4 regions of the Siminovitchia fortis genome follow, and region 1 is predicted to be linked to each of the others. Evidence: riboswitches for the same ligand, from Rfam matches in the RefSeq annotation. Region 1 holds a riboswitch; each other region holds the start of a gene.
The links. A riboswitch is a leader RNA that binds a small molecule or an ion and turns the genes downstream of it on or off. The one in region 1 is predicted to bind thiamine pyrophosphate.
Positions count from the first base shown of each region.

Region 2: linked by a shared signal. The riboswitch ahead of tenA (thiaminase II) and the one ahead of FS666_RS17525 (ABC transporter ATP-binding protein) in region 1 are both predicted to bind thiamine pyrophosphate.
Region 3: linked by a shared signal. The riboswitch ahead of FS666_RS10315 (ABC transporter substrate-binding protein) and the one ahead of FS666_RS17525 (ABC transporter ATP-binding protein) in region 1 are both predicted to bind thiamine pyrophosphate.
Region 4: linked by a shared signal. The riboswitch ahead of thiT (energy-coupled thiamine transporter ThiT) and the one ahead of FS666_RS17525 (ABC transporter ATP-binding protein) in region 1 are both predicted to bind thiamine pyrophosphate.

Region 1 covers NZ_VEKZ01000076.1:3,876-11,989, reverse strand. Annotated here, with positions in the region: gene FS666_RS17550 (DUF1444 domain-containing protein) at 1-186, opposite strand, end outside; gene FS666_RS17545 (thioredoxin family protein) at 353-664, opposite strand; gene FS666_RS17540 (PTS sugar transporter subunit IIC) at 666-1,682, opposite strand; gene FS666_RS17535 (ABC transporter substrate-binding protein) at 1,832-2,842, opposite strand; gene FS666_RS17530 (ABC transporter permease) at 2,839-3,591, opposite strand; gene FS666_RS17525 (ABC transporter ATP-binding protein) at 3,588-4,358, opposite strand; TPP riboswitch at 4,473-4,571, opposite strand; gene FS666_RS17520 (YtoQ family protein) at 4,754-5,194, shown strand; gene FS666_RS17515 (DUF84 family protein) at 5,218-5,745, opposite strand; gene FS666_RS17510 (M42 family metallopeptidase) at 5,766-6,815, opposite strand; gene FS666_RS17505 (PepSY domain-containing protein) at 6,988-7,308, shown strand; gene FS666_RS17500 (YtnP family quorum-quenching lactonase) at 7,617-8,114, opposite strand, start outside.
Region 2 covers NZ_VEKZ01000071.1:1,677-9,790, reverse strand. Annotated here, with positions in the region: gene thiE (thiamine phosphate synthase) at 28-654, opposite strand; gene thiD (bifunctional hydroxymethylpyrimidine kinase/phosphomethylpyrimidine kinase) at 668-1,462, opposite strand; gene tenA (thiaminase II) at 1,531-2,217, opposite strand; TPP riboswitch at 2,322-2,422, opposite strand; gene FS666_RS17135 (AEC family transporter) at 2,506-3,444, opposite strand; gene FS666_RS17130 (FAD synthetase family protein) at 3,758-4,639, opposite strand; gene FS666_RS17125 (hypothetical protein) at 4,822-5,022, shown strand; gene FS666_RS17120 (quaternary amine ABC transporter ATP-binding protein) at 5,067-6,263, opposite strand; gene FS666_RS17115 (ABC transporter permease) at 6,260-7,120, opposite strand; gene FS666_RS17110 (ABC transporter substrate-binding protein) at 7,194-8,114, opposite strand, start outside.
Region 3 covers NZ_VEKZ01000027.1:5,709-13,822, forward strand. Annotated here, with positions in the region: gene FS666_RS10290 (glycerate kinase family protein) at 1-1,115, shown strand, start outside; gene FS666_RS10295 (hypothetical protein) at 1,255-1,713, shown strand; gene FS666_RS10300 (SRPBCC family protein) at 1,982-2,434, shown strand; gene FS666_RS10305 (TIGR01777 family oxidoreductase) at 2,453-3,358, shown strand; gene FS666_RS10310 (helix-turn-helix domain-containing protein) at 3,448-4,686, shown strand; TPP riboswitch at 4,879-4,990, shown strand; gene FS666_RS10315 (ABC transporter substrate-binding protein) at 5,057-6,064, shown strand; gene FS666_RS10320 (MTH1187 family thiamine-binding protein) at 6,067-6,357, shown strand; gene FS666_RS10325 (ABC transporter permease) at 6,357-7,121, shown strand; gene FS666_RS10330 (ABC transporter ATP-binding protein) at 7,118-7,873, shown strand; gene FS666_RS10335 (TatD family hydrolase) at 7,870-8,114, shown strand, end outside.
Region 4 covers NZ_VEKZ01000008.1:46,234-54,347, forward strand. Annotated here, with positions in the region: gene FS666_RS04645 (C40 family peptidase) at 1-442, shown strand, start outside; gene FS666_RS04650 (hypothetical protein) at 648-1,454, shown strand; gene FS666_RS04655 (MFS transporter) at 1,583-2,155, shown strand; gene FS666_RS04660 (YesK family protein) at 2,207-2,470, opposite strand; gene FS666_RS04665 (DUF3784 domain-containing protein) at 2,673-3,005, shown strand; TPP riboswitch at 3,107-3,204, shown strand; gene thiT (energy-coupled thiamine transporter ThiT) at 3,271-3,846, shown strand; gene FS666_RS04675 (amidohydrolase) at 4,112-5,707, opposite strand; gene fni (type 2 isopentenyl-diphosphate Delta-isomerase) at 5,765-6,793, opposite strand; gene FS666_RS04685 (squalene/phytoene synthase family protein) at 6,901-7,713, opposite strand.

The DNA of each region.
Region 1 (8,114 bases):
GATGGCTTTTTCCTTTTGTTCGTGCCACTTGGCAACAATACCTGACAATGCAATGTCAATGCCCTTTCCTGTATGTTCGTTTTCTATGCGCAGGCTTTCTTTTTCTCGGTCATATGTAAAGGTCCGGCCTTCCTTTTGAAGACGGTTTTCCAGCTCTTTGCTCATCTTCCGTTCATTCATCTTCATGCTTAACCCTCCTTGGCAATATGGGCTACATCCCATCATACACGAAAACAACAATTGCCAAAAGGAAGAGGCTTGTCATTTTAAAAAAAGGACAGCCTCCCAGAACTTTTATTATTTTATACGCTCTTTCAGTTTCAGGACTATTACTCCATTCTTTCTGCCAGCCCTATAATCCATTGATAAAGTCTTCAATTTCCTCAAGCGTTTTGCGGTCTTTGCTGACAAATCTTCCAACTTCTTCGCCGTCGTGGTATGCGACAAAGCTCGGAATGCCGAAAATATCAAGCTCCTGGCATAACTCCAGAAATTCATCCCGGTCCACGTGAATGAAATTATATTCCGGATAATCCGCTTCTAACCGTGGCAAAACGGGTTCAAGCACCTTGCAATCCGGGCACCAGTCCGCAGAAAACATAAAGATCGTCCGTTCTTCATTCTTCATTTGTTCAAACTGTTCTTTTGATTGTAATTTCTCCATATCATTTACCTCCAGTATTGATGAGCATTTGGCCCGGCTTGATCCAGCCGCGCATTCTCATATATTCCGATATGATTAAGCTTATCACAGCAGGCCCGATAAAATGGAGTACAATGACTTGGATCAGCACACTGGCCGAAAAACCCATCGTTGTAAAGGTCATGATTTGCCCCACAAATCCGCTGGTTCCCATACCGGCGCCCGCTGCGTTACTGGACATTCTCCATATAGTTGCACCAAAAGGAGCCAGTATCATTCCTGCAACAGTGGGAGGTATCAGTATGAGCGGGTAACGGATAATATTGGGGACTTGCAACATCGAAGTTCCAAGTCCTATGGCAAGCAAACCACCGACCTTGTTTTCCCTGTAGCTAGCAACAGCAAAACCGATCATCTGCGCGCTGCAGCCGATGGTGGCAACACCTGCAGCAAGTCCATTCAAATCAAGCATCATGGCAATAGCCGCACTTGAAATGGGGGCCGTCAATGCAAGCCCCATCAATGTTGCCACGACAATTCCCATGACGATCGGGCGTTGATCGGTCGCCCACATGATCCAGCTTCCAAATACCGTCATGAATTTCGATATGGGTGCGCCAACAAACTTGGCCACAGCAAAACCTATAAATATGGTCACAAATGGAGTCACAATAATATCGACTTTCGTTTCTTTGCTGACCATTTTCCCTATTTCAGTAGAAACCAAAGCTGCCACATAGCTTCCGGCAGGACCGCCAAAAGCTGCTCCAGCCGCCCCTGTTGCCACGGCTGCAAAGATAACGAGAGGAGGCGCGCCAAGCCCAAAAGCAATCGCTGCACCTATCGCGGGGCCCATCAGCCCCATTGCCATTTCGCCCATCTCTGCAAAGAATGGCCAATTTAGCTGCTGTCCCGCTGTTTTTATGATCAACCCAATAATCAATGATGAAAATAATCCAAGTGCCATATAGCTTAAAGCATCTATAAAATATGCTTTGGCAGTAAAATGAACCCCTTTGCGCTCTAAAAACTTTTTCATTCCATATCCCCCAATATATTTTCCATATCCTTAACTAGTGTAAAGACAACTGTATGTTTTGTCTATCTCTTTTTTATATATTGGGTGATACAAAGTTAAAAAATACAGGCAAAAAGGAATTACCCATTGATATGGATAGGAAAGGAAGCTTATTCAGCGATATTGATGAACAATCCTTCTATATCAGGTACTTCTTTGATATATTCGGTATCGGCCAGCCACTGAACCACCTCTTCCCATAAATCTTCCGATTGGCTTCCGAACATCTCACCTTCCGCTTCCATACGCGGCAGCAGCTCAGCCAAACTTTCCTTTTCCACTTCCTCGTTTAAAGGGAAGTTTTCTTCGTCTTGGTTTTTAAGCAAAATATCAAGAGCCTGATCTGGTTTTTCCCTCATGAATTCATAGCCCTTTGTTGCTGCACGCCAGAAAGAGCGAATTTCATCTTGCTTAGTCTCCCACGTGTCGTCATTGGTGACAAAGAGCAACTCATAATAACTAGGAACTCCATAATCTACTGGATTAAAATGATTCGTTTCAATTCCTTCAGCAGCAAGGACCGGCACCTCGTGGTTGATAAAGGCTCCGCTCACTGCATCTACACGCTTCGTTGCAAGCGCAGCGTTAAGTTCAAAGCCGATATCGGTCATTTTCACCTTGCCCATATCCCCACCATCTGATTCCACAATCGTCAGGACAAGCGGTTCATTCACCGGTATTCCCGGCCAGCCCACCGTTTTGCCTTCAAGATCTTTTGGCCGTTTAATCCCACTGTCTTTCAGGAAAACAATATGGTTCAACGGGTTTCTTACAATGGCTGCGACTGACTTTACAGGAACACCTTCGGCTCTTGCAGCAATAACATCCGGCTGATAGCTAATGCCCAAATCTATGTCACCAGTCGCTGCCAGATTGATCGGGTCAGTCGTATTTGCCGGAAAACGGATATTGACTTTCAAGCCTTCTTCTTCAAAATAACCTTTTTCCACAGCAGTATATAAATAGCTATGTACAGCATTTGGATACCAGTCGAGCATAATATCAAACTCTTGAAGCTCTTGATCCGATTCATTTGCTACGACTTCCTCCTTGTTTTCTCCACAAGCTGCGAGAAACAAAGATAAAAGTATGACTGTGGTCACTATCAGCTTTTTCTTCAATTTACATTTCTCCATTTCATCATTATTTTTTCCAGAATTCGTACAAGTAAAAATAGAGCAATACCTAATAATGACAGAAGGACAATAGGTGCAAAAACACCGGCTCCGTCAAACTGCGTCATCATTCTCCGGCTGAAATATCCAAGACCCGAATCGGCCCCAAGCCACTCTCCAATCGCCGCGCCAATCACACTTAAAGTGACGGCCACTTTTAATCCCGAAAAAAAGTGCGGCAATGCGGACGGCAACTCAACCTTTAGAAAAATTTGCCGTTTAGATGCCCCCATTGTCTGCAGCATTTCCTTTAAGTGAGGATCAGCAGATCTCAGTCCGTCAAACGTATTGACGGTAATCGGAAAAAATGTGATCAATACAGTAACAACCACTTTACTCCAGATGGAATATCCGAACCATAGGACAAATATCGGTGCAAGCGCAATTACCGGTATCGTTTGCGAAGCAATGACAAGCGGAAAGAATGCCTTCCTTACAATCCCACTTTCATGCATCCATATAGAAAGGCCGGCTCCGAATACGAGCGACAAAAAAAGGCCCATTAAAATTACGGCTAATGTCGCCGGCAAGTGGTTAATAAATAATATATCTCTCAATTCCCATAATCTCACCAATATATCTACAGGTGATGGCAAAATAAATGGTTTCCCATACAAACGGGCTCCTGTTTCCCATACAATCAATAAAAAAAACACCAATCCAATCGACAATCCATATCTTCTTAAAAAGTTCATATTGTCACCATTTTCTTCAAATCCATCAGAAGCTTCTCTTTTAACATGGTAAATGCAGGATTTTTCAAATCCGAAACAGTCCGAGGACGGCCAAGTGGGACCGTAATTTCATCCAGTCGTTCAACAGGGGTTTCGCTGAAAATAAGGATACGGTCCGACAGAAACAGCGCTTCTTCTACATCATGTGTAATAAAAAGGATCGTTTTTTCCATTTCTGTCCACTGTTCAAGCAGCCATTCCTGCATAACCATTTTCGTAACCGCATCCAATGCGCTGAACGGTTCATCCAGCAGCAACAATTCCGATCCGCTTAAAAGTGCCCTTAAAAAAGACACCCGCTGGCGCATGCCTCCTGAAAGCTCATGTGGGAAATTTTCTTCAAAGCCTTTTAATCCAAACCTTTCCAGTTGTCCCATTACGTCTTTTTGGGCTTCCTTCCCATATAGCCCTTTTAGTTTCAGCGGCAATGCTGCATTATCCAATACAGTGAGCCACGGAAGCAATCCATCTTTTTGGGCCATGTAACCGATATGCCCAAGCCGGTTCTTCATTGCCTCCCCATTCATGAAAATATTGCCTTCATCCTGCGTTTCCAGGCCCGAAATGAGGCGGAACAATGTACTCTTTCCAGATCCGCTCGGACCGATCACACTGACAAATTCACCGGCCTTGATCGTAAAGCTCAATTCTTTTAATATCTGTGCATTTTTTCCGTCACTTCTTTTGTATGAAAAAGTGACGTCTTCAAACACAAGGCTGTCTGCCATCTTTCATCTCCTTTCCAGACGAGATACCAGGTTTGCCCTTAGTCTTCATTAAAAAAGAGCCACTTCTTCATAGAAGTGGCTCTACATCATAGACATACGTATGCAATTTCATTTAATTGCAAACAACCACTTCCCTGCGCTGGCATTATCCAGATCAGGTTCGAGGGTTGAGGATCCATCCTCTCTCAGCTTTTGGCACCCCTAGTGTTTCTCGAATGGTATTTAATTTTGCTTACTTCTTACTTCTTACTTATAACCTATTAAACAATTAAAATCAAATTTATTATATTTATTCAATTGATTGGATAATTCTTTTATTTATAGATAATTTACGGGATTATTCTGACTTTTAATGGTAAGATGGATGGTGATAAACCATTTTAGGAGGGGTTTTAATGAGGTTAACTATCTATCTCGCCGGAGAGATTCACAGCAGCTGGCGAGAGGAAATTAAGGAGAAAGCCCAAACACTTCAGCTTCCGGTCGATTTTGTAGGCCCGATGGAGAATCACGCCCGCTCGGATGCCATCGGGGAAGAGATTTTAGGAGAACAGCCTGATGCTGTTTTCAGAGATGAAGCCGCTTCCAGTTTTAACAATCTTAGGACCCAAGTTTTAATGCAAAAAGCTGACTTGGTCATCGCATTGTTTGGCGAAAAATACAGACAATGGAATACAGCAATGGATGCCAGCACAGCCCTTACTCTTGGAAAACCGCTTATTTTGATTCGCCCCAAGGAACTTCACCACCCGTTGAAAGAACTCTCAAACAAAGCGAATGCCACAGTAGAAACGGTCAACCAGGCAATGAAGGCATTGGCGTACATTTTCGAATAATAAAATACATAAGGGGCAGCTCCTTAATTGGAACTGCCCTTAAGCTTTTCGTACTGTCCGATCAAAAGTTTCGTAATATGGCTGAACATGGCCGCTCGGTCAACTAGACCATGTGTAAAAACTCCAATCGCGCCTTCCTTGTGACGGATCCCCTGCATTTTACTGTAAGCATCCATGACAGGCCCAAGCTCTTCTCCGGCCCTCAGACGCTCTGCTATGTCACCCGGCAGTTTTATTCTCGCTCCGCCGGCAAATAAAGTTTCCTTTCCACTTTCAGCCAAAGCCCCCCAGTTGCATAGGAAAAGCCCGAAAGGTGTTTCTGTCACCCCCCCTTCAAGACCAATTGCAATATCTGCCTCTTCCATTTGGTGTAAGCAGAACTCCGCTCTATTGGCAGCACCTTTCATTGTTTCTTCATCGGAAAATGGTTGCGGGCTAACTCCCGATGGTGACTCCAGCGAAAGGACGGAAACTTCCATATTTAATTCCCTGAATGTATTTTCAACAGCCTTTATTTTCGCTTTATTTTTTGATCCGATAGCGATGATCATATCTAAAACTCCTTGTCTGTCTATTGGTTTCGAATCGAATCAACCGTTGCCTTGTCAGTCGCTTTTACTAGATTTACAAGCAACTCTTTTGCGGCGGCATAATCATCAACATGCACAATGGACGCATGTGTATGGATATACCGGGAGCAAATTCCGATCACTGCACTCGGTACTCCTTCATTGGAAATATGTACTCGGCCGGCATCGGTTCCTCCCATTGAAACAAAATATTGATAGGGGATGTCATGGGATTCTGCAGTATCGAGCACAAATTCTCTCATCCCTTTTAGCGTAACCATGGAACGGTCTAAAATTCTTAAAAGGACGCCTTTTCCAAGATGGCCGAACTCCTTTTGATCCCCTGACATGTCATTTGCAGGACTGGCATCCAGCGCATAAAAGATATCAGGTTGAATCATATTGGCAGCGGAAGCAGCACCTCTTAATCCCACTTCCTCCTGCACAGTCGCTCCTGAATAAAGTATATTTGGAAGCTTTTCATGCTGCAGTTCCTTCATCAATTCAATTGCGAGGCCGCAGCCGTAACGATTATCCCATGCTTTGGCCATAATCTTTTTTGGATTGGCAAGCGGGGTGAATGGACAGATCGGGATAATCTGCTGCCCGGGCTTGATTCCAATTTTCTTGGCATCTTCCCTGTCATCAGCCCCTATATCAATCATCATGTTTTTTATTTCCATCGGTTTCTTCCGTTGCTCAGGACTAAGAAGATGGGGAGGAATTGAAGCAATTACCCCTATGATCGGACCATTCTCTGTGATGACCTGCACCCGCTGGGAGAGAAGTACCTGATTCCACCATCCGCCCAAAGTTTGAAACCGAAGCATACCGTTTTCCGTAATCTGTGTTACCATAAAACCTACTTCATCCATATGACCAGCCACCATTACTTTCGGACCTTGTCCGTGCTTAACGCCAAAAATGCTTCCTAAACGATCCTGTACAATTTCATCGGAATATTTTTCCAGTTCACCTTTCATAAATCTGCGTACTTGGTGTTCAAAACCTGGTGCTCCAGGAAGTTCTGTCAGAGTTTGAAACAAATCCATCGTATTTTTATCCAATGAAACTACCCCTTTTCCTATATTGCTTTCATTTTATTTGGCTTTCATATATTTTACCAATATTTTATCTTTCATAATTTATTATCATTTATTATTCGAACTGCCTCTTAAATTACGGTATACTAAAAGGGATGATTTGACTTAGGAGGTGCTCGTTGTGAATTGGAAAAACTTTTTACTAGGCGCAGGTGCCGGTGTCATTGCTGGCTATTATGCGAGCGAAGCTTTAAAGAAAAATTCTTTGGCATCTGGTGAAAAAGTACTTCAAACCGTTAAAGAAGCATTCAAGGATTCCGGCAGCATTGAAGGCTCGTGGATTAAATTCAGGCCTGAAGAATATGAGAAATACGCTATTAAAACACAAGTGTACAGAGGCGGCATTACGACAAAGGAAGACGGGGAAACAAAACAATATGAATTCCTTGCCGATGCCAACACCGGTACGATCATTGATGTGTATCCAGTGACCTACGCGTAAGAAACATCCAGTACATAGAACAAAGGCGCAGGCGCCTGTTTATCGACGTACAGACTGGAGCGCTTCTGACGAGATAAAGGAAACACGCGCAGCGGAGCGGAGCGATGTTGACTTATCGTAGGAAGAAGCGTGAAGTCTGCTAGTCGATGGGCGCTGGCCGCCTTAAAGCGCCACGTCCTGTGGCGCCGGCGGCACTAGGACCTCCTGTCCGTCGGAGCCGGACGCAGCACTAAGTGAAAAATAAGTTACTCACAACCTGAGCATTTTATAGTACGCTAAACAACGAAAAAACAGGTGATATTTTAAGTTCACCTGTTTTTTTGTTCTCTTTTAACTGCCTCAATGATATTTCCTTCTCCGTCCCATTTTAAAGCCCTATAAATGGCATCATGATAAAAAATGAACCAGCTCCCCGCTTCAATTTCCGCAGGGATCCACTTTTGTTTCGCGCGGATCGAGTCCATCGGGTAGTCATCATACGCCAATACCCATAAAACGTTCGGGTGAGCGTGCGTCGGCATAATATCCGCCATGTGGACAGCCTTTTCGCCGTCGCTTTCAATCGTAATGATGCTGTGGCCCGCACTGTGTCCGCCGGTATGGAACATTTTGATCCCGTCTTCCACAATCAGTTCTTTTGCAAACGTTTTCACCTGATCGGCTATTGGTTCCCAATTTTCCTTCCAATATGTATTTCTTGACCGGATATTCGGCTCCCGCATTTCATCCCACTCAATTTTCGAGGTGTAAATGACCGCGTTTGGAAAAACTGATGCATACCCATCTCCGTCTCGCTTGGTCAGCCC
Region 2 (8,114 bases), on a different contig from region 1:
CAACAAGGCCGGCTTTCATGTTTAATTTTATCCTCTAAATGCATTTTTTAATAACCGCTCCGCTGCAGATTTTGGATCGGCAGCTCTTGTAATTGATGATATTACAGCTAATCCGTCTATCTTATATTCCTGAAGCATTCCTGCGTTTTGTTCGGTTATGCCGCCGATGGCTACAACAGGAATGGTTACGGATTCAATTATTTTTTCCAGCATTCCTTTCGGAAGGAGCTTGGCATCAGGTTTTGACAATGTCGGAAAGATGGAACCTACGCCAATATAATCCGCCCCCTTTTCCTCTGCAAGAACGGCTTCCTCCACGGTACGGGCGGATATTCCGACAACCATGGAATCCGGAATGATCTTTTTTACCGCTTCCAGCGGAAGATCTGATTGTCCGACATGGACTCCTGCGGCACCTACTGCCAAAGCAACATCCACACGGTCATTTATAATTAATGGTATGGATAATGTATCGAGGAAGCTTTTCAATTTAAGGGCCTTCTCATAAAAAATCCGCCCTTCAGAACTTTTTTCCCTTAATTGAACGAGGCTTACACCCCCGCTTACGGCCTGTTTGATGACCGGCAAAAGCTGTTCGAAAGGCATATCTTCTTCTGTCACTAAATATAGTTTATAATTAATATCATACTTCAATTACCCCTACCCCTTAATAGACCTGCTCATAAAAATGGTGAAAATGATTGGCCGGGCCGTGTCCTTGTCCGATGTCTAGGCTTTCGGCAATGGCAGCCGTAATGTAATCCTTCGCATTTCCGATGGCCGTCAACATACTCTCACCTTTCGCCAAGTGAGCAGCAATGGCGGATGAAAGCGTGCATCCGGTCCCGTGGACATTTTTCGTTTCAACCCGTTCACCTTTAAATAAATGAAATTGTTTTCCGTCGTAAAACAGGTCATTGGGGTCCCCATCCAGATGACCGCCTTTTATGAGCACTGCTTTTGGCCCTTTTTCCATGATATCCCGGCAAGCCTTATACATATCAGGTTCCGAATTTATCTTCCTGCCGGATAAAATTTCGGCTTCAGGAATATTCGGGGTAACCAGCGAAGACAATGGCAGCAGAATTTCATTGAGTTCAGCGACAGCATTGAGTTCCAGCAAATGGTGGCCCCCCTTTGAAACCATGACAGGATCCAGTACAACATGCTCCGGTTTGTATTTTATTAGACTTTTTGCAACTGTTTTGATGATTGCCGAATTACCCAGCATGCCTATTTTTACAGCATCCACGCCTATATCGTCAAAAACGGCTGCAATCTGATCACTGATCATATCCAAGTCAATATTTTGAACAGATCTGACTTCTACAGTATTCTGGGCAGTGATGGCTGTAATCGCTGACATCCCGAATACTCCCAGGGCAGAGAATGTTTTTAAATCCGCTTGTATCCCGGCTCCGCCCCCTGAATCAGAGCCGGCGATGGTAAGTGCTGTTTTCATGAAGCAAACCTCCAATCGCTCTATTTTTTATACCATCATGAGCACCCCACCTGCTCATAAGACAAACATCAGATCTGCCATTCTTGTTTGTGGTAATTCATATCCCAGAAGAGATATTCATATTTGGATGTGATCAGGAAATGCTTTTCAAGCAGCGCCAGTTCTCTTTCCGGCTTACCGTTTGTCAGCTCATTCAGTAATTCAATCAGCCATTCTCCCAATGCGCCAAACTCTTCTGATGAGTATGTTTCTACCCATTTCTTGTAAGGATTGCTTTCCAAACTGCCTTTATATTGTTCTTTCAGCCGTTTGCCGGTTTCAGCATAATGCCAGGCACATGGGAGCAAAGCTGCAATCAATTCGGCAAGTGTTCCGTTGTGGGCGACATTTAACATATAGCGGGTATAGGCAAGATTAACAGGTGTTGGTTCGGTTTCCTCCAATTCATCCCTTGTTATTCCGAATTCTGCAGCATACTGCCGATGCAGCTCCATCTCAAAATGAAGATGTTCATGAAGCAAATGGGCAAACCGCTCCATCGTTTCGAGATTCTGAGACTTTTGCACGCCGATGGCAAACAGTTTTACATAATCGATCAGGTAGACATAATCTTGTTTCATATAGTAGACGAACTTATCTTCAGAGAGCGTCCCGTCCCCGATTCCTTGAACAAACGGATGCTGATAGCTCTTTTCCCAAATTTCCTTGGCATTTTCATAAAGTCTGTCAGTAAATAACATCTTGTCCACTCGCATTTTATGTACAGCTCCTTCATGTTTATTGCGCCTCTCATCCCCGCTTATTAAACGCAAAAAACCGCCCCTCTAAAAAGGAAGCGGCTGCATAGCAATACAAATAACGTATTCTCAGCCTGCTTCCCTACGCTGGCATAAACCAGATCAGGTTCAAAGGGTATCAATCAATGATTTCTCTCAGCATAAAGCTCCCCTAGCAGACACAATCGTATTCTGTTTTTGGATTAAACGAAGAAATAAGAGATGCGTTCAATCTTCACTATAGCAGGAATATTTCAAAAAGCAAGCCTAGTTGATAAATAAGCTCATGATATAGACCATGAACGGGATGGTGATCAACCCGAGAAGCGTAGATAGAACGGTAGTTAAAGCCCCCATCTGTTCATCGGCCGAATACCTGGCAAACAGAATGGATGCCAACGTAATGGTAGGCATCATCGATTGAATGAGCACCGTTTGTATCAACACAGCATCAAAATTAAAGAAATGAATCATAAATATGGTGGCAATCGGAAGCAATATGAGCTTTACTGTAATCGGAACCCATGTTTGGGGCACAGACTGGCGGACAATTCCCCGCTGCAGCCCCATAATCATCATCCCAATATAAAACATGGCGAGCGGAGCTGCCAGGGCGGCAAGCCGATCTGTCAATCCGATGATTATTTCCGGAGGCTTCATATTGAAAAAAGCAGCAAACAAGCCGATGACGATGGCAGCTGTCGGAATGTTAATCATCGATTTTAATGTTTGCAATGCAAATTTCCGGTTCTTCTGCAACATCACAACCCCGACTGTCCAAATTGTGACGTCAACTCCGGCATCAAAAATAGCCGCATACAGCGCCCCTTCAGGGCCCAATAATGCAGCGCACAGCGGGATTCCGATAAAGCCGGTATTACCGAGTCCTGACAGTAAAGCAATTTCTCTGGTGCGGTTCGACCCTTTTTGAAAAAGGTTCGCAAAAATCCAGCCCATTGCGATACCGACAACATTAATAATAATGGATAACACAAAAACCAATACAATTTTCCGGAACATATCTTCATTCATATCTACATGGAAAATACTTGATAGAATGATGCATGGCATTGCCACATTAACGATCATATTGATGAATAAGGTCCGTGTTTCATTATTTAGCGGCGAAGTTCTTGCCAATATCGCACCGATGATAATCATCATCGTAATAATAAGTATTGATTGAAAAACAATTGTAAACTCCATTTCTCTCCCCATTTCCGCACCGAAAACTGACATTAACAGAAAAAAGCGAAGAAATCGATTGGCCGCATCTTTTTTCAATAGAATGCAGTCAATGCATCATTCTTCACTCGTTTAATTATACATAAAGTTTTTTGTAAGACAACAGATAAAGTGAAACTTCAATCAGTGGGGGTTTTCTTCATCCCCCACTGATTGTTAGTTGAACGAATCGGGCTTTTACGGGCAGTTGATCTTCCACCTAAACTACCCGATTCATTAAAGTTTTGAGGTGGGAGTCTTACTGCCCGTTAATGCGGGATAAAAATGAACAGTATCAAACAACCATCTGCCCTTTTTCTTCCGTCCCGGCCCCTTCGCCTTTTGGCAGCGTTTCCAGTTCTGAAATCCATTCGATCTTAACAGTGGGCTTTAGATGCAGCCTATCATTCGAATGAACACGAATTGTATGGACGTCCGGAGTATTTTCAGAAAGTGTACAGATTCCTTCAATCATGTCCTGCTCCGTCTTCAAACGAACCAAATACGTTCCTTTTCGAGGAAGCATATAATCCTTGAAAGATACTTTCACCATTGTCTTTTGATTTTTTAAATCGTATGATTCATCTTCAATTTGTCCGCAGGTAGAGTAAAAGTTTCCCAAAAAATGAGGGACCAGCTCCACCGCTCCGCCATTTAATAGTTCCCTTATTTTAGTGGAGCTGATCTTAATATTCTTATACGTTTCCTTAGAAACAACCGTGATATCAAATTCTCCATCTCCGTCATCCCTTATGCGGTCCATGTTTCCCTGGCCTTTGTATCCATAGGTGAAATCAAATCCGGCCACAACATGTGTGCAATTTAATCCGCAAATATACTCTTGAACGAAATCCGCTGGTGCAAGTTTGGCGAATTCGTGATTAAATGTCACAATAAAAAGTTTTTCAACACCTAAATCTTTAAAAATCTCCTTTTTGGCATCTAAAGGTGATAAATATTTGCTTATTTTTTGATTCGTTGGCAGGACATTGCTCGGATGAGGAAAGAAGGTCATTACTGCCAATGTGAGATTTTTCCGTTCGGCAATGCCTCTGGAGGTTTCAATCAATTTCCGATGTCCCAAATGAACGCCGTCAAAAAAACCAAGAGCCATGACACATGGTTCATTTTCCAGCGCTTTCACATCAAACGGTCCTTTTATATAAACTGTTTCCACTTCTAACACCACCGTCATCGTTTTTTACAGGAAGGTTGTTCTTTTCTGTATCATATACCACTTCATATACGATTTCAATAATTATCATATAATTCTTAAATCCCTTTCTATTTCATTCAATAAATTGGCCTCACCAATGTCTTGGGTTGTACATAAAATGATGGTAAAGGGGGTGTGTTACCATGTCTTTCTTTGAAAATACATCTTTTGGCCTTTATCTGGCAGCCATTGTTGCCGGATACGCCCTTCTGTATTTGACAATTCTTCTTCCAGGACCTCTTGCAGCTTTTTCAACAGTCATTATGATCGTTTCTGTCATCATCATCGTTCTTTTTTCCGTAGTCCTTATTGTAAAAGCGCTCAGGTCGCTGTTATCAAGGTGATACAAAAAAGAGGAGCAGATATTAAGCTGGCTCCTCTTTTCTGATTACTGTATTTCAATCCCGTTTTCCGGTGTCAAACTTGCCAGAACATGGACACGTAAAATGAACCCTGTCAGCTTATTCTCTTCATTTACGACAGCAAGTGGAAATTTCGATTCCAACACTTTCGGAATCAAATCACTCACATATACATCTTCATCTACCACCGTTATATCATGACGCATTACTTCTTCCAGCCGTTTTTTCTCTCTAAGTCCCTTGATTGCATCATCAATCGTTACAATTCCCTTCACGCTGCGTTGGCGGTCAACGACAAAGACGCTTGAAATTCCGTTTGCCTGCATTTCCTTGATTGCCACATTCAAGCCGTCCTTTAAGGAGACGAGAGCATTCGGCTTGATCATCACATGACTGGCCTGAATCACTCTTGATCGGTCGATGTCTTTGATAAACTCGGAGATATAGTCATTTGCAGGGTTTTCGATTATTTCTTCCGGTGTGCCGACTTGGACAACATGCCCGTCTTTCATAACGGCTACCCGGTCCCCCATTTTGAATGCCTCGTTCACATCATGCGTTATGAAAATGATGGTTTTTTGCAGCCTGTTTTGGATATCGAGCAGTTCAATCTGCATTTCTCTCCGGATCAGGGGGTCCAGTGCGCTGAAAGGTTCATCCATCAACAGGATGTCGGGATCATTTGATAATGCCCGGGCCAATCCGACCCGCTGTTGCATTCCTCCGGACAATTCATCCGGATATTTATCCTCATATCCCTTCAAGCCCACGATCTCGATATTTTTCAATGCAATTTCTCTCCGCTCCTTTTTTGGGATTTGGCGGATTTCAAGACCGTATTCCACATTTGCAAGAACCGTCCTATGGCTGAACAGCCCGAAATGCTGAAAAACCATGGCGATCTTTTCCTGCCTTACTTTCTTTAATCCAGCATTGCCGCATTTCATAATATTTTCATTGTCTATATAGATCGCACCGTCGGTCGGTTTATTCAATAGATTAAAACAGCGGATCAAAGTGGATTTCCCACTGCCGGACAAGCCCATAATCACAAAAATTTCACCTTTTTTTATTTCAAGCGAGGCATCGTAAACGCCTACTGTATGCCCGGTCTTCTTCAGAATTTCTGCCTTGGACATGCCTTTTTTAATCAAAGGGATGACAGACTTCGGTTTGGGGCCGAATATTTTTGAAACATGCTCAACCTTGATTTGTGTTGTCATTGCCCTACCCTCCTGTGTTTTTGAAACTTATCGGCGGCGCCATTCGTAATCCGGTCAATAATAATGGCTAAAAACACAATGCTTATCCCAGCCTCGAAGCCCAATGCAATATCGATGCGGTTAATCGCGACAAGAACTTGTTCTCCCAGGCCTGATGCGCCGACCATGGAAGCAATGACAACCATGGCAAGTGCCATCATCGTTGTCTGGTTTACTCCGGCCATGATGGTAGGCAGAGCTTGGGGAAGCTGGACTTTTCGCAGCATTTGCCATCTGGATGATCCAAATGACTGCGCCGACTCAATGACTTCTTTATCAACACCACGGATAGCAAGCTCGGTTAATCGGATAACAGGCGGCAAAGCGTATATAAGAGTAGCGAAAATCGCGGAGACGTTACCTAAACCGAAGAAAAAGATGGCAGGAATCAAATAAACAAAGCTCGGCATTGTTTGCATCGCATCCAAAATCGGTCGCATAACTGTCGAAAAGCCCTTGCTGTAAGACATCCATATCCCCAATGGAATGCCGATAACCAGGCATATGAGAACTGCGGTCACGATAATGGCGATTGTTGTCATCATATCTTCCCACAAGCCAAATGTACCGATCAAAAAGATAAATGCCGCATATAAAACACCTGAAAAAACAGATCGGAAGTACCATCCGAGCAAAAAGACCACAATGATAAAAAACCACCAGGGCATCCACAATAAAAAATCCTGTATCCCATTGATTGACTTGGAAGTAATCAAAAAGAGAAAGTCAAAAAATCCTTCCAGGGTCCTGTCAAGAAAATCGACAAGATCGCTGGCATAACTGCCTAAATTTGTCCTTATATCCGGAAATTCCATCATACTATTACCCTCACCCATTCTCTAATTTCGATTGAGAAAAAGCAGCCGGCACAAGCGGCCAGCTGCCAGATACTTAAAGTGCTTCCTTTACTTTTTGTGCTTTATCTTCAGGGATCCATTTCGTCCACACATCTTCGTGCTCCTTCATCCACCAAATGGCGGCTTCTTCGGCCGAGGCTCCTTCGTCTTCCATGTATTGCAGGGCTTCCTCCGTCAATGCACTGCTGGTTTCATAATTTTTAAGAAATTCCACAGCTTCAGGTGCCTTCTCAGGCATTTTTTTGTTTACCGCTGTGACGACGTCATTTGGAGGGAATTTTGTCTTTTTTGTTTCTTCCCAAGTTTTTTCATCATATTCCGGTTCTTCGAGCAGGACTAGATCATACTTGGCAGTGATCGCTGTCGGGGACCAATAATATCCGACCCAGCCTTTTCCTGATTTATAAGCATCAACCAGTGACGCAACTATTGCCGAATCTGATCCAGGCTTGAAATTGTTGAGTGTTTTATCCAGGCCGTAGGCTTCAAACTTAGCATCAATATGATCAGCCACCACCCAGCCGCTCGGTGCATTGATCACCCTTCCCCGGTCGGGATCCTCAGGATCCGCAAAAACATCGGGATATTTTTTTAAATCTTCCACTGTTTTTAAATCCGGTGCCAGTGGTTTGATGCCGCGCTCTTTATCACCGTGAATGACATAGGAAGGAACATACAGGCCTTGGTCGTTGTCATCGAAATTGACCGAAGTTTTAATAATATCGCCTGATTCAATGGCGTCTTCATACACTTCCTTGACATTGTCTGTCCAAACTTCCATGTATACATCAATATCGCCTTTTCTTAGCCCTTGAAGTGTGGCTGAGGTTGATCCCGCTGTCACATCGGTTTTATATCCATATCCTTCTTCAATGATTTTTTGGGCAATTGCGTTATGAATCCTGATGCTGTCCCACCCTGCATCAGCAAATACTATCTTATCCATTCCATTTTT
Region 3 (8,114 bases), on a different contig from region 1:
TTGCACCCGACTCGTTCAAAGGAAGTGTTTCCGCTTTGGAGGCAGCTCTTGCGATTGAAAGAGGAATTAAGAATGCTTTTCCTGATGCTCAAACAATCACTGTCCCTTTGGCCGACGGCGGTGAAGGAACGATGGATACGCTTGTGGCAGCAACGAACGGAAAGAAGACTGCTGTTACAGTGACGGGTCCGCTTGGAAAGCCGGTTGAAGCTTTTTACGGCATTCTTGGAGATGAAAAAACATGCGTCATAGAAATAGCCAGCGCTTCCGGTTTGGATCTGGTCCCAGAAAAAGAACGTAATCCGCTTATTACAACGACATACGGGACAGGAGAACTGATCAAAAGCGCCCTTGCCGAGGGTTATAGAAGATTCATTGTAGCGCTTGGAGGGTCCGCGACAAATGATGGCGGAGCAGGAATGCTGCAGGCGCTCGGGATGAAGCTTTTAGATAAGAAAAAAAAAGAAATCGGATTCGGCGGCGGAGAACTAAACCAAGTTCACAAAATATCTTTAGAAAATTTTGATCCGCGCATCAAGGAAAGTCATTTTGTTATCGCGTCGGATGTTGAAAATCCGCTCGTCGGTAAAAACGGCACTTCCTTTGTTTTCGGCCCCCAAAAAGGAGCTACGGAAGAGACCGTCCAAATTTTGGATCAAAACATGACGCATTGGGCGAACAAGGTAAAGGAAATTATGGGCGTAAAGCTGCACAACATGCCGGGTGCCGGGGCGGCCGGAGGACTCGGCGGTGCCTTTCAGGCATTTTTTCCATCTGTAATGGAAAAGGGTGCCGAGGTTGTAATGGAATATACAAGGCTAAAGGAACAGCTGGCAGGTGCTGATTTGTTAATCACAGGTGAAGGGCAGGTCGACTTCCAGACAGCCTTCGGCAAAACGCCGATGAGGGCGGCGCAGGCGGCAAAAAAGTTGGACGTCCCGACTATTATTATTGCAGGATCTGTCGGAAAAAATATCGAAAGTCTTTATCAATATGGAGTAATCAGTGTAAACAGCATCATGACGAGGCCAATGACACTTGCTGAAGCAATGGAATCAGCTCCCAAGCTCCTTGAACATACTGCTGAGCAGGTTTGCCGTACCTTTTTCAAATAAATATTCTCCCTTATCCTTCAAAGTGTCCGCTGTTTGCGATGCGTTTATAGGAGAAAGCCACTGTTTAACATTCCGGAAAGAAGGGTATTTCTCTTTTTAGAGAAAAGAACAGCTCTAAATTTGGAGAGGGGGCATTACAGTGAATACGATTTCTTCTCACTCGGATGACCATACGCTTGGCGAAACCAATTTAAAAGTCAAATCTTTCGTAAAAGGTGATCCTTCACCTTTTCCTGATATCGATTATTCTACAACATGTGTTTATGAACTGACCGATTTTACATTTAGAACCCCGTTGGAAAAAATGGATGTATTCAATCAACTGCTTGAAATTCCGAATCCGTGCGAAATATGGATTTTGCCGGTCACAGAAGAAGCAACCTCACTTTTGGAAGATATGCCGAAAGACGAAACATACGAAAAAACGGCTGCACTTTTCTCAATGCTTTCCAGCGTAAAGGAAAAAATTGAAGCGGACCGCACGTTCCTCATTGCACACAAAGACTATTGTAGCGGCATCATCCGGACACTTGAAAAACTGGGATTTACCGTTACTGAAAAAAAGCAGGAAGAATTAAAATCAATCAGCTTAACATAAGTATGTAAATTGCCGATCCATTAAACGATCGGCTTTTTATTTTACCCAATAATCTATCGTCACATATGAATATTCATCTTCACTTAAAACAAACTCAAATTTTAAGTTCTCCGTTTTATTTTGTTTTCTTTTACCAGCTTTTTCAGCCGGGCTTTTCTATCATTTTTCATAAAAGATCACCTGATTCTTCATTATAGCCTATTAATTTGGCTTTGCTCAGTTTTTTAACGTATAAAACCATATAATAAAGGGAAAAGGGGGTGCCGGCTTGAAGATATATACTATGGAAAACAGCCTGATTGTAAATGCTCCGATTAGTGAAGTGTGGGAATTTTTTTCAAATCCAAATAATTTGGCCATACTTACGCCGCCAAAGTTTAAGCTCCAATTTATTCAGGAGCCGCCTTCTTTGATGTTCACAGGCCAGAGGATCAGCTATTCCCTGTCCCCTTTTCCAGGCTTTCGAACCAGGTGGGAAGGCGAAATAAAAGAAGTTGCAAAACTTAAACGTTTCATAGATGAGCAGCAAAAAGGACCGTTCGCCTATTGGCGGCATGAACATCTGTTTTTCCACAATGAAGAAGGGACGGAAGTCCGCGACCATTTGCAGTATGCTCTTCCACTCGGCGCGATAGGTAAGGCTTTTCATCCCTTTGTCAAAGGAAAAATGACGGAGATGTTTACATACCGGAATGATAAAGTGAAAAAAATATTTTCGTAAGAAGGGAGTGTGGAGCAATTGCATGTAGTCATTGCAGGCGGAAGCGGGTTTCTCGGACAGGTTTTGCAGGAAAAGCTGTTGGCTGATGGCAACCAAGTAACGGTTTTATCAAGAAACGCTGAAAAGATCCGACAGACGGACCGGATGCAGGCCGTCGAGTGGCTCAAGCAGGGCAGCCGTCCAGAAGAAAATTTGGAAAACGTAGATGCCATCGTGAATTTGGCCGGAGAATCAATCAACGGTTTTCGCTGGACAAAGCAAAAGAAAGAGCGGATCATCAAAAGCCGGATGGAGGCCACAGGGGAAATCATTCGGCTGATTGAAAAATTGGAGAGCAAGCCCCAAGTCCTGATCAACGCTTCCGCCGTTGGATATTACGGTATGTCGGACACAGACACTTTTACTGAAAAAAGCACAAGCAATGCCAGTGACTTTCTTGCCGGAACTGTGCAGAAGTGGGAAGAAAAAGCGGCCGAAGCCAGCCGGCTTGGTGTCAGGATAGTTTTTGCCCGTTTTGGAATCATTCTCGGCAATAAGGGCGCGCTTCCGCTCATGGCGCTGCCCTATAAATTCGGCATCGGCGGGACCGTGGGGTCCGGGAGACAGTGGGTGTCATGGATTCATGTGGAAGATGCCGCCGGCATGATCAAGTTTGCGATCGACACTCCAGCCATTGAAGGCCCGCTCAACGTCACCGCACCAACCCCCGTACAGATGAAAGATTTCGGGAAGGTGATCGGTTCCGTTCTGGAAAAGCCGCATTGGCTTCCAGTCCCCGAGTTTGCTTTAAAATTAATGCTTGGAGAAATGAGCAGCATGCTGGTTAGCGGCCAGCGCGTGATTCCGGAAAAAGCAATAGAGAATCAATATGATTATTTGTTTCCGGATTTAAAAGAGGCATTAAAAGATATTTTTTCAGTGTAAAAAATTACAAGTTCATGAAAAAAATAGATTTATTATCCAAATTGTGCTACTATTTATCTATACAAGTAGTATGACCAGAGGATGAAAAGATGAATTTGGAGAAAATGAATATCGGCGCAATGATCAAATATCACCGCCAATTACGAAATATGACGCAATCTGAGCTGTGCAATGGCATATGTTCCGTTACACATTTGAGCAAGTTTGAGAATTACAACAAAGAAGTGAATCAGGAAACTATCATGCTCCTGCTCGAGCGTTTGGGCATTTCGTTAGACTCGATTCAAAGAGCTTCGGAAACGATTGCAGCCGACCTCTCTGATTTATTGGATGCTGTCCTTTCGTACGATAAGAAGCGCGCAGAAGAGTGCTACCAACGTGTGGAAGAACAGCGGGAATACATTACTTTCTCCAATTACATTGCACGCTACCATCTATACTTATATCGATATTTTTTGCTCGTCAATGACTTTGAGAGAGCCGTGAAGGAACAGGAAACACTAAGGCAAATTTTGAATTCTTTAAGTGCCCAAGAAAAAGAGCTTTATGAATATATCAATGCTGCATTTGATATTATTAAAGGAGATTATAAAAAGTCACTGGATACTTTGTTGAAACTTGAGGCAAACGACTTATTGCCCTCCCCTTGGCAAGCGGAAATGTATTATTTTATTGCACTTAATTATGCCAACTTGAAAGACAACAGCAGCAGTGTTGCTTATGGTCACAATGCTTTGGAGGCTTACTCCAGGTCTTTTAACTATTTGCGTATACTACATACTCAATTTTTGTTAGGTATCGCATACACAGATCTGGGTTTATACGAAAACGCTGCAGAGCAGTATCGTTTTATATTCAGGAATATGAATTTAATCAATACAGAAGAATTAATTTCTACCATGTATAACAACTACGCCCTGTTGCTTGAAAAAACGGGAAAATTCGAAGAGGCCGCAGGTTATTATCTCCTTTCAATGGAAAAAGCCCAATCACAGAAAGAATACCTGGTAAGCTTATGCAGCTATACTGAGCTTTTGATCTCCCTAGGAGAGAAAGAAAAAGCACTTCGGAATATTTCTAAGATTTTGGTGGAAACAAAAGCTAACTCTATGAAAAAGCAAGAATTGATTTTTCGATATTATCAATATTTATTAAAAGACCATAAAGAAAAGGCAATGGCATTTCTTGAAAACGATGTCTTGCCGTTTTTGGAAAAGTTCTTTTTCATTGAAGATTATAATAAATTTGCTTTATCCTTAGCAGAATATTATTTAGCTAGAGATACGGATAGAGCACTTTATTATTATAAAAAAATAGCAGAGAGGTGATGAAAATGAAAAAACTGATTGTAACCGCAAGCATTGCATGGGTATTTTACATTGCTCCGATTATCGGAGGCGGAATCACTCCGCAGTCACCGCCTATTTTTCCACCAGTTTGATTTGGCGTACGGATCAGGGAAGCTGCTCTTTTTGGAGCAGTTTTCTTTTTTTTCTGCTATAATGAGGGGGAATTAAATAATGATGAAGTAGGGGAACCGGTGGTGCCGGTTGAGAAAGCATTCGGGGAAAATGCTGACCCTTTGAACCTGATCTGGCTCATACCAGCGAAGGGAACGTCAAATTTTAGCATGCCTTGGCGCCTTGGGTTCATTTTCCCTTGGCGCCATTTCTTATATGACATCAGGGAGGAAATTCAATGAAAAAATGGTTGGGAAGTATCTTTAGTGTTTTATTATTGTTGGCCGGCTGCGGTGGACAAGCGAAGGATAAGAGCGATTCAGCCGGGAAAGAGGAAAGTCTTAAAAAGGTGTCTGTTGTCCTGGATTGGTCGCCGAACACGAACCATACAGGGTTATATGTTGCACAGGAGAAAGGCTTTTTCAAAGAGGAAGGATTGGATGTGGACATCATCCTGCCAGGGGAAGCCGGAGCGGATCAGCTTGTGGCTTCAGGAAAATCCGAGTTTGGTGTCAGCTACCAGGAGAGCATAACGGAAGCGCGTGTTCAGGATGTCCCGATTGTTTCAATTGGCGCGGTCATCCAGCATAACACATCGGGATTTGCATCCCCGGAAGAAAAAAATATCAAGTCGCCAAAGGACTTTGAAGGAAAAGCGTATGGAGGATGGGGGGCTCCGCTTGAAAAAGCGGTTTTGGCATCCCTGATGGAAACGGAAGGTGCGGATGTTGAGAAGGTGGACATCGTGAACATGGGGGATGCCGACTTTTTTACGGCTGTAAAAAGAGATATTGACTTCGCCTGGATCTATTATGCGTGGACCGGAGTGGAAGCGGAGCTTCGCGGTGAAAAGATCAATATGGTCTACCTTACGGATTACTCGGACAAGCTCGATTATTACACACCTGTTATTTCGACGAGCGAAAAAATGATTGAAAAAGATCCGGAGACTGTCAAAGCGTTCATGGCTGCAGTATCAAAAGGCTATGAATCTGCCATCGACCAGCCTGAAGAGGCCGCTGATATTTTAATCAAAGCCGTTCCAGATCTGGACGCAGAACTTGTAAAGAAAAGCCAGGAATGGCTGGCACCGCGCTATCAGGATGATGCCCCGCGCTGGGGAGAACAAAAAGCCGAAGTTTGGCAAAATTATATGGATTGGATGCTCGATAAAGGATTGCTTGAAAAAGAAATTGATGTGGATAAAGCATTCACGAATGAATTTTTACCCGAAAAGGAGGACTGAAAATGGCCAACTCATTAGTCAGCATACAAATCATCCCGAAAACAAAGAACGGCGAAGACGTCATTCCCTATGTGGATGAAGCGATCAAAGTGATCCGGGAAGCAGGGATCAAACATGAGGTGCACCCGCTGGAGACAACGATGGAAGGCGAATTCTCCGAATTGATGGAAGTTATCAGGAGAATGAATGAGCGCATGATTGAAATAGGCAGCAGCAATGTCATTTCCCAGGTGAAAATACTATATCAGCCGGAAGGGATAACAATGGGCCAATTGACGGAGAAATACCAATAATGGGGTGGGTCGCAAAGAAAGGATGGAGGCCGGCAGCGGTCCTCCTCCTTTTATTATGTATATGGGAATTGGCGGTAAAAATGCTCGATATTCCCGAGTGGCTCCTTCCTGCACCTTCTTCCATCTTTGCCGAAGGAATGGAAGGTTTCGAGGGGATCCTGCCGCATCTTCAATCGACCGTGGGGCTTGCAGCCGGAGGTTTTGTGATCGGCTGTGCTGTCGGCCTGCTAACTGCCGTCATTTTGCATTTGCTCCCGGGAGTCCAGGAGTCAGTTTATCCGCTTTTGATTTTATCGCAAAATGTTCCAATCATCGTCTTGGCTCCACTATTGGTCATTTGGTTCGGCTTCGGGCTGCTGCCCAAAATCATCGTCATTACGCTTGTCTGCTTTTTCCCAGTTACAGTTGCGGCTATGGACGGTTTCCGGAATGTCCCGCATGATATGAAGCATTACATGCTGATGGCGGGGGCTTCCAAAATCCAGTTGTTTTCAAAGCTGGAGTGGCCGTATGCCCTCTCCTCCGTTTTTTCAGGGCTGAAAATTTCAGCGACCTACAGTGTGATGGGAGCCGTGATTTCCGAATGGCTCGGGGCAAAAAGTGGGATTGGAGTCTATATGACACTGTCCTCTTCATCTTTCCGCACAGACCGGGTATTTGTGGCGATTTTTATCATCATGATGTTGAGCCTGCTGTTTTTTGCCGTCATTACATTTGCTGAAGCTAAGCTTGTCAAATGGAGAAGAAAGAAGGTTAATAGATGAGCGACTTGGAAATCAGACATTTGTCCAAAAGCTTTGCGGGAAAAGAAATATTGAAGGATTTACAGCTTTCGGTTGAGGAAGGGGAATTTGTCACGATTCTCGGTCCTTCCGGAAGCGGTAAAAGCACACTTTTTCACCTTATCGGAGGACTTCTGGCTCCAGATCAAGGCGGCGTTTTTTTGGATGGACAGGAAATTACGGGAGAACGCGGCCATATCAGCTATATGCCGCAGCAACACTCACTGTTTCCGTGGCGGACCATTTTACAGAATGTGCTCTTGGGGCAGGAGCTGACCGGAAAAGCGGATGAAGCGCGGGCTTTGGAAATGATTGAAAAAGCCGGGCTTGCCGGATACGAAAATGAGTTGCCGGATGCTTTGTCAGGCGGCATGAAGCAGCGGGCCGCTTTTATCAGGGCGTTATTAAGTCCCCAGCCGCTTATTTTGCTGGATGAGCCGTTTTCGGCACTTGATGATTTTACGAGACAGGATATGCAGCAATGGCTGCAATCCATATGGATGGAATATAAAAAGACAATTCTGTTCGTGACACATAATATCGAAGAGGCTCTTTTCCTTTCTGACCGGATTGCAGTCCTTTCAACAAAGCCGGCGACCGTGATGAAGGAATTCAAGTTGCCTTTTGACAGGCCGCGGGAGAAGGAGTTGTTTTTTATGCGCGAGTTCCTTGACTGGAAACAGGAGGTCAGCAGTTGGATCATAAATGGCAGCGGGGAAGGTGAGCGACAGTGAAAAAGATCATCGATTCCCATATTCACTTGGATTTATACACGGGGAAGGAAACGGAAGAAATCCTGGAAGGAATGGATTCCGCTGGTTGTACGGATTTAATTTCAGTTTCCTTTCATTTGGAATCGTGCCTTCACAATTTGCGCCTGGCTGAAAAATATCGCCGGGTGCATGCGGCATTCGGATTCCATCCGGAGCAGGAACTGCCTGCTGATGAAGACCTTCAGGATCTGCTTTCATGGAT
Region 4 (8,114 bases), on a different contig from region 1:
TTCTTTATTCGCCGTTATCATATTCGCAGCAGTGATCACTCAACCTATAAATACCGCAAGTGCAGCAAGCAAACCAACAGGATCGGCCATTGTGAAAGAAAGTAAAAAGTACTTGGGCGTCCGATACAAGTATGGCGGAACGACTCCAAAAGGCTTCGACTGTTCAGGCTTTACTTCCTATACCTTTAAGAAAAAGAACGTCAAGCTTCCAAGAACGGCAGCTGAGCAATATAAAAAAGGAAAGTCTGTCAGCAAAAAGAACTTGAAATCCGGAGATCTCGTATTCTTTAAAACAACTTCCAAGAAAAAAGTTACACACGTCGGAATTTACATAGGGAACAATAAATTTATCCACTCTGCAGGAAAAGGTGTATCCATTACATCCATCAATGATCCTTATTATTGGAAATCCAAATATGCGGGTGCAAAAAGGGTACTTTAACTCCCTTTTTCATTAAAACAGACAGCGACGATTTGAACTCTCGCTGTCTGTTTTTTTGTATGGATTTCTTCCAAAATCAAACCCTCTCCTTCCATCAGTATCCTTTACCCCAACAATATCTGTATACCTCGAAGTTGTTTCATTCCATTCATCAAGGGAAAAGTAAACCAGATGCACTTACTTGGCTTCAAGGAGGATTGCACTGATGAAAAAAATGCTGCAAACTGGCCTTCTATTGTCTCTAATTTTACTGGCAGGCGCATGTTCTAATAATGCCACGACACCTGGCAAAAAACCTGCCGCTGATCAGAACCAAACGGAAAAAGCAGGTGAAGGTGAGGCCAAAGAAGCTACAGACGAGGTGGACAACTCGAACCACAGTATGACACAAGCAGAAGTCATCGAGGCCGTGAAAGACCAATTCCATACAAACTTAACGATCAAGCTTCCAAATGAACTCCCCCTGAATAATGGCAAGCACCTGACGGCAACAACTAAATCGGATGAAAATCGTTACTCGGTTGTTTTTTTTCAAAGTGATGAGCCGATACCGATCAATAATGAAGAACTGGTCAATGACAGTGGTGCAGCTGACCGGATAGCCCGGATAGATGTAAAAAAATACGAAAGCCAAGAAGCTGCAGATGAGGAAATAGCTTTTGAGAATTTCAGTGAAATTGGCGGACAACCAACTGACCTGGGACATCATATAACGGGTTATCAAGATGCAGGTGCTGGTTCTGTATGGACAAGCTGGAATGAAGGACGCTGGGCTCTTTCATCACACGCATTTACCAATAATGGTGAAGAAGGAACGGCTCTCGCCCGTGATGCCGTACAATTTTTGGAGGACCACACACTTCCTGTTCCAAAACCGCATGGACATGCCTTTCTTGATGCGGAAGGAAAGAACACCCGGATCCTGTGGCAGGACGGCCAGGTAGTCTACGCCATCGACCAAGTGAGCAACCCGATGGATGCACTGAAGATAGCCACTGCATTTGAAAAATGAGAGAAATGTGATTTGAAAAAAGTACCGTTTATTAATAGTTACACTTTTTTTGCCTCCTTTGGATATGCTTTATCCGAAGGGGACTTTTTGCTAATTGCCAATTCTTCGACTTTTTTGAGAAAAAGGCAATACCTGTCGGCTTTCTCGCTTGTCTGACAGGCCTTTCATATGCAAGCATTCTATCTTATTTATCCATCTATGCCCAAGGAAAAAATCTGCTGAGCATGACAAGTACCTTTTTCCTCGTCTTTGCCGCTGTCATGCTTCTTGCAAGACCGTTCACAGGCAGGTTGTTTGATCTGAAAGGACCTCAATACGTCCTGTACCCCGGATTGGTTTTATTCATCGCCGGGCTGATTATGCTGGCATATACAAGCTCGGCCGCCACATTTTTGACCGCCGGTGCATTGATCGGGCTTGGATACGGATCTTTAGTGCCGAGTATGCAGACGCTTGCCATTCAATCCACGAGTATCGAGCGAAGCGGGTATGCCACCGCCACTTTTTACACTTTCTTCGATGGCGGAATTGCGCTTGGTTCATATATTTTCGGGATCATTACCGCAGCAAACGGTTATCAATCGATTTATTTGATTTCCAGTGCGCTCGTGTGCTGCGTCTTTATATTGCTTATGATTTTAAATCCGAATAAACAAGATGGAAAAGCGGCGGACGCCGTAAAGGAAGTGGAGAGTTTTTAAGGGGGCTGTCTAAAAAGCCCCTAAAATAAATCAAGGGGTTATTTTTAGAGTTTAATGTTTTTTTACTTTTGATATTTTTATAGATATATAAAAGGACAAGATGGTAAAAATAAGGATTGTAAACGCACAAATACCATATGCGGCACCTTCAAAACCTCTAATCTCAAAACTTATGATGAATATGATGATTGATGCCAATAAACCTAAATAAGATGGAATTTTTGCTAAAACTGCTGACTTTTTATTTAGAAGTAAGGTTAGAAGAATGATCACGACACCAACGATACTACCTGTACTAACTGGACCGGATAACAAACAAACCACTCCCCATTTTTTAATTTAATTACTCTAATAATACCAAAGGTTTGAAAAGGTAAGAACTGTAAAATGATTATTCTTTGGAATAACCCCAATTTAACTTTGTTTTCTTTTGATTTACTTTTTTATCGGCCAAACCTTGTGCCGCAGTTGGTATAATAATCAGGAGCATGAAATTTATACGAGAGAGGCTGCTGCTATGACCGGATTCATTATAAATATTATCATTCTCATTCCATTCCTCATTTTCGCCGTCATACTGTCAAAAGGGAAAGGCGCATTTTTGATTGCCGGCTACAATACGAAGTCTGACAGTGAAAAAGCCCAATATGACGAAACGGCGTTGTGTAAATTTATGGGCAAAATAATGTACGGCATTTGTTTTAGTATCTTGCTGTGGGGATTAAGTGAAGCTTTGGAAAACCAGTTACTGTTCATTTTGGGTCTTATTTTATTTATTATCATCGTTATTTTTGCCATTGTGTATATGAATACCGGGAGCCGGTTTAAAAGAAAATCTGATGGCAGATAACGGCCCTCTTTATCTCCATTCCTAGTTCGAGTGAATCTCCTCTCAATAACAGAGATTGCATTTTATTCAAAATATACTACAATAAAGGTAGAAATTTGAATCGGCGTACCAAGGGGAGCTTTTTGCTGAGAGCGGACTCGTTCCGGACCCTTTGAACCTGTTAGATAATGCTAGCGCAGGGATGGTATATAAACGGCAATAAGATTATCATTGCCGTTGTTCCCCTATGGTTACGGTCGGTCATCATATCATAGGGGGTTTTTTTATGGGAAGAGAAAAGATGTCATTACGTGCACTGATGGAGGTATCGATTTTTGCGGCATTTGCAATGATGCTTGATATGATCCCATCCGTTCAAATAACGCCGGCAATTAAGTTTTCAGTTTCCATGGTACCCATTTTTATCGTGTCGCTTCGCTGGGGAATAAAGGCCGGGTTTGCTTCAGGATTTTTGTGGGGCCTGCTGCAAATTGTAACAGGGGATGCTGCCGGACAAATTTTGACGCCTCTTCAAGGATTAATTGAATATTTTATTGCATTCAGTTTTATTGGTGCAGCAGGATTGCTTGCACCTGCTATAAAAAATGTTTTGAAATCTGAAGGAAAAGTCATGCTAGTCTTGTTATTATTAAGTGCTGTATTGATTGGCGGCGCTGCAAGATATATTTGGCACTTCATCGCCGGAATCATTTTCTGGGGGCAGTACGCACCTCCAGGCCAATCTGCTTTTCTTTACTCACTCATCGCAAACGGCACTTCTTGCATTGCCTCTTCCTTAGCTTGCTTTATTGTGATTGCATTGCTTACCACAACAGCACCTCGTCTGCTGCAAGTGAAATGAAGAATAAGTGCAGTTGCTTTAATCAGTTCCAATGGAAGCCAGTCGATTCCCACATGTCTCACTAAGTTTTTCTATAAAAACTTTGATTTGACTAAGCTGCAATCGGGCGTGATTTGTTGAGCAAAAGATAAAAGGGCAATACATATTTTACATGACTAATATGTATTGCCCTTTATTTTTTTGACTTTCTACGATTTAGGCCTTGATAACACGAACTCAAGTATTTTTTTGGTTACATGACAGCAGCAACAAGGACCCTTTCCCTTCAGACCCTCGTCTTCTGATATACCATTTCTCCGCCCATATACGTTTCTTCTACGTTCATGCTGCTAATTTCGGCTTTGTCCGCCTTAAAGATATCTTTTTCAAGAACGATGAAGTCAGCATGGTATCCCGGAGCAAGCCTGCCAACGAAAGGAATCCGGGTAACTTCCTGTGCCGCTTTCGTATAAAGCTCGACCGCTGTTTCAAGCGGAATGCCCTGCTCCTGTCCAATATCTGTCCCGTTGTAAGCCTTCCTGTTCACGGCCGCTTCCAGTCCGACAAATGGATTCACGGGATCATCCCATGCAGTGGCAGGCGCATCTGATGAAAAAGCCACTTGAATTCCTTTTTCCAGAATGGCTTTGACCGGGTAAGATTTTCTCGAACGTTCTTCACCTAAATTGTTCAGGTAGCTTTCTATTTCGGCATATAAAAAAATGGGCTGGGTCACAAAGGCGATTCCGGACTCAGCTGCACGCCGGAGTGCCTGCTCCGTCGGCAGCGACACATGTTCGATTCGAACAGATGGGGCCCCATCCAGCCAATCGGCTTTTTTGTAAAACGTATCAACGACCTGGTCAATGGCCTGTTCCCCCATTGCGTGAACGGCCAATTGGATACCGTATTTTTTTGCCGCTTCCCCTGCTGCCAGCAGCTCCTCTTGACAGGTTGTAGAAATCCCGAAATTTTCACCGTCTCCCAGAAATGCGGGGTTTACCCAAGCTGTCTGGCCGGAAATACTGCCGTCGGCAAATAATTTAATTCCAGCGATATAAACAGGCTGTTCCCTGTCAAAAATGGCCGGCTCATGCAGGTCAAACTGCTGGAACGCATCCCAATTGTAATAGAGGGCCGCCCTTTGCTTCAGCCCTTTTTTCCTTGCAGCTTTATATAAATCATAATAATCGATAGGGTTATGCTCTCCCATCATCTCTGTAATGCCAGTAACACCCTTGGCAAGAAATGTGTCACTGTATTCCGCCAGCAATGCGGCCTTTTGTTCAAGGCTTTTTACAGGCATTTTACTTTTCACTAAATCGGCTGCACTTTCACGCAGTACACCTGTCGGCTCTCCCAGTTTATCACGATCAATTTTTCCGCCTGGAGGATCTGGCGTATCCCTTGTTATTCCGGCAATTTCCAAAGCTTTGCTGTTCACGGTAAGAATATGGGTGCATGTCCGTGTCAAAACAATCGGGATATCACTGGCCGCCTGGTCCAAGTCATGCCTGTTCGGCGCCCTGCCTTCATCCAATTTGCCTTCATCATACCCCCAGCCTTCTATCCATGAATCAGGTCCTTGCCCTTTGAGCCGCTTCTTCAACGCTTGAACCATGCCTGAAATGGATGTCACTCCCGGCGGCGTGCATGCAAGCTGCTTCGATGTTTCCGCAAGCAGCAACGGATGAAGATGGGCATCAATGAACCCGGGAAGTACGCGGCGACCTTCCAAATCATACTTCTCTCCCTGAACAGGAGGCATATCCTCCTCTTTTCCAACCCAAGTAACAATTCCATTACTGACGATCATAGCATTGGCCTCTTTGTTTTTCTGATCCGCTGTAAAAAATTTTCCGTTCATGAAAATGCGATTCAATTTGCAACCCTCCAAATAGAGCAATATGCATCAATTTTCGAGGCCCTCATACCACTATCATCGTTCTTTCAGGCGGGGAGTTCCTTTCAATTCTTGAATTGTCGACGCTCCGATTCCGAACATCGACATCCGAAGTTCCATTTCGCGGATTTTCATTACTTCAATAACATCTTCCGGGCTTTGGGTCGCTTCTTTCAGAATGGATCGCCCGAATCCGACCAGGTCGGCACCCAACGCGATAGTCTTGGCGCCATCCAGCCCCGTCTGCATCCCGCCGCTGGCAATCAGCGGACGGTCCCCAATTTCTCCGCGGACCAGCTTGATCGATTCCACCGTCGGAATCCCCCATTCGCTGAAGCTTTGCGCGGCAGCCCGCCGGATGGGATCTTTGGCACGGAACTTTTCCACCTGGCTCCAGGATGTGCCTCCAGCTCCGGCCACGTCGATAAACGCCACACCGGCCTCAGCTAACTTTTTGGCTGTCTGGCCATCGATGCCCCATCCAACTTCCTTGATTCCGACCGGAACCTCCAGCGTGCTGCACAATTGTTCAATCTTCTTTAATAACCCTTTAAAATTCGTATCTCCCTTTTCCTGAATCACTTCTTGGATGCTGTTCAAATGAAGGACGAGCATATCCGCCTCAGTCATCCCGATAATTTTCCTGCATTCTTCGACACCGTATCCGTAATTGAGCTGAACAGCACCAAGGTTTGCAATAACAGGGACACTCGGTGCGTACTTCCTCATCATGAAAGAGGAGGAATGTCCGTCGCTGTCGAGCAGTGCCCGGGTGGATCCGAGCGCAAGCACCCACCCCCGTTCTTCGGCCGCTGCGGCCAAGTTCCGGTTAATCGTCTCGGCAAGGGCTGTCCCGCCCGTCATGGAACTGATGAGAAACGGCGTTTTGCATTCAAAGCCGAGGAATGTGGTTTCAATGGAGATTTCGTCAAAAGCGATTTCGGGGAGCGCATTGTGGATGAACGTAAACGACTCTAATCCTGTGGAAATCGACTCCCCTGTAACCTTTTCATTCAAAGTGATTTGAATATGCTCAGATTTCCTTTGCTCGATTGAGTTGGCCAACGCCAACACCTGCCTTATCATCAATATTCTTACAGATTTCGCAGCCGCTCCATAGGGGAGACGGGGATTAATAAATCTAAAGCGTTCTCTGCACCTGAAACATGGAATTAACTGATTTGAACTTCTTCTACCGTTTGTTCTACTTCTGCACGTGTGATTTTTTCCCGTCCCTCTTTCATCGCTTTTAACGTTTTCTGAGCCAGGGCAAGCGGCAGACGGCAGAATAATAAAATGCTTTTCTTTTTTAGAAACTTCATATATTCATCTGCCTTTGCCAAGTTTACCTCTGCATATTCAAATAGCTTTGCACGATTCCAGCCGTCGGGTACGAAGCTTACACCACGTTCATCCCAATCTTCCTTTTCATTGCGCAAAATGTTTACGGCCTGAAGCCCGCGCCCATAACCAATGGCAAGTTCCCGGTCTGTTTTTTCTTCGCCATAATGCTCCCAAAGGTCCGACAGCATGACTCCAACAAGTCCTGCAACGTAATATGTGTAGTCATCCAAATCTTCACATGTGCGGATATCCCAGTTTGCTTTTGCCCATTTTGCCATACCAAATGCCATTTCAGAAGCAGCGTTCGTAACGATTGGCAGGGCATCTTTTGGACAAGCTTGCAGCCATTCTTCTAAACGAAGTGTAACTTCGGGCATTTGATCTTTTGTCCGTCCAAGAATTCTTAAATACTCTTGGTTATCAAATGGTTGTTTAAATAATTCGCTTACTTTCATTAAGATCGTGCATTTTACATCATTGTCCAATTCTTCATGGTCTTCAATTTCATCAATTGCCCGAAATACTAAATAAGCAGCTGCAACCGAATACTTTAACTCCTTTTGCAAAAAAGTAATCGGAATATAAAATGTACGACTCGTCTCTTTCAGCATACGCATAGCATCTTTCGGAAATCCACTCATTCTTTTTCCGTACCTCCTATTTAAATCTGGCTATAAATATCGTATCTTAATTTTTTAAAAAACACACGAAAACATACAATAAACGGAGTTGTTCCCTGATCTGGTGTATTACTATATTATCTCATATCCCGGCATTGGTTTAAACAAGGATAAAGGATATAATAAACGCCCTCTATCAGGGTTCACTTATCTTTTTTTAAACAAAAACAGGCTGCCCCATCATAAATGAGATAACCTGTAAACGTTGATATAACGCCGATATTAAAGTATTGAAAATTGCGGAGGTCTACGCGCACCTTCTTTAAGGCACTGTTACCCCTTTAGAGAGAACTTGATCTTATCCATTTTCCAGAAAACGATTTCATTGAATTGACACAATTTCATCGAAAGGTATATCAGAG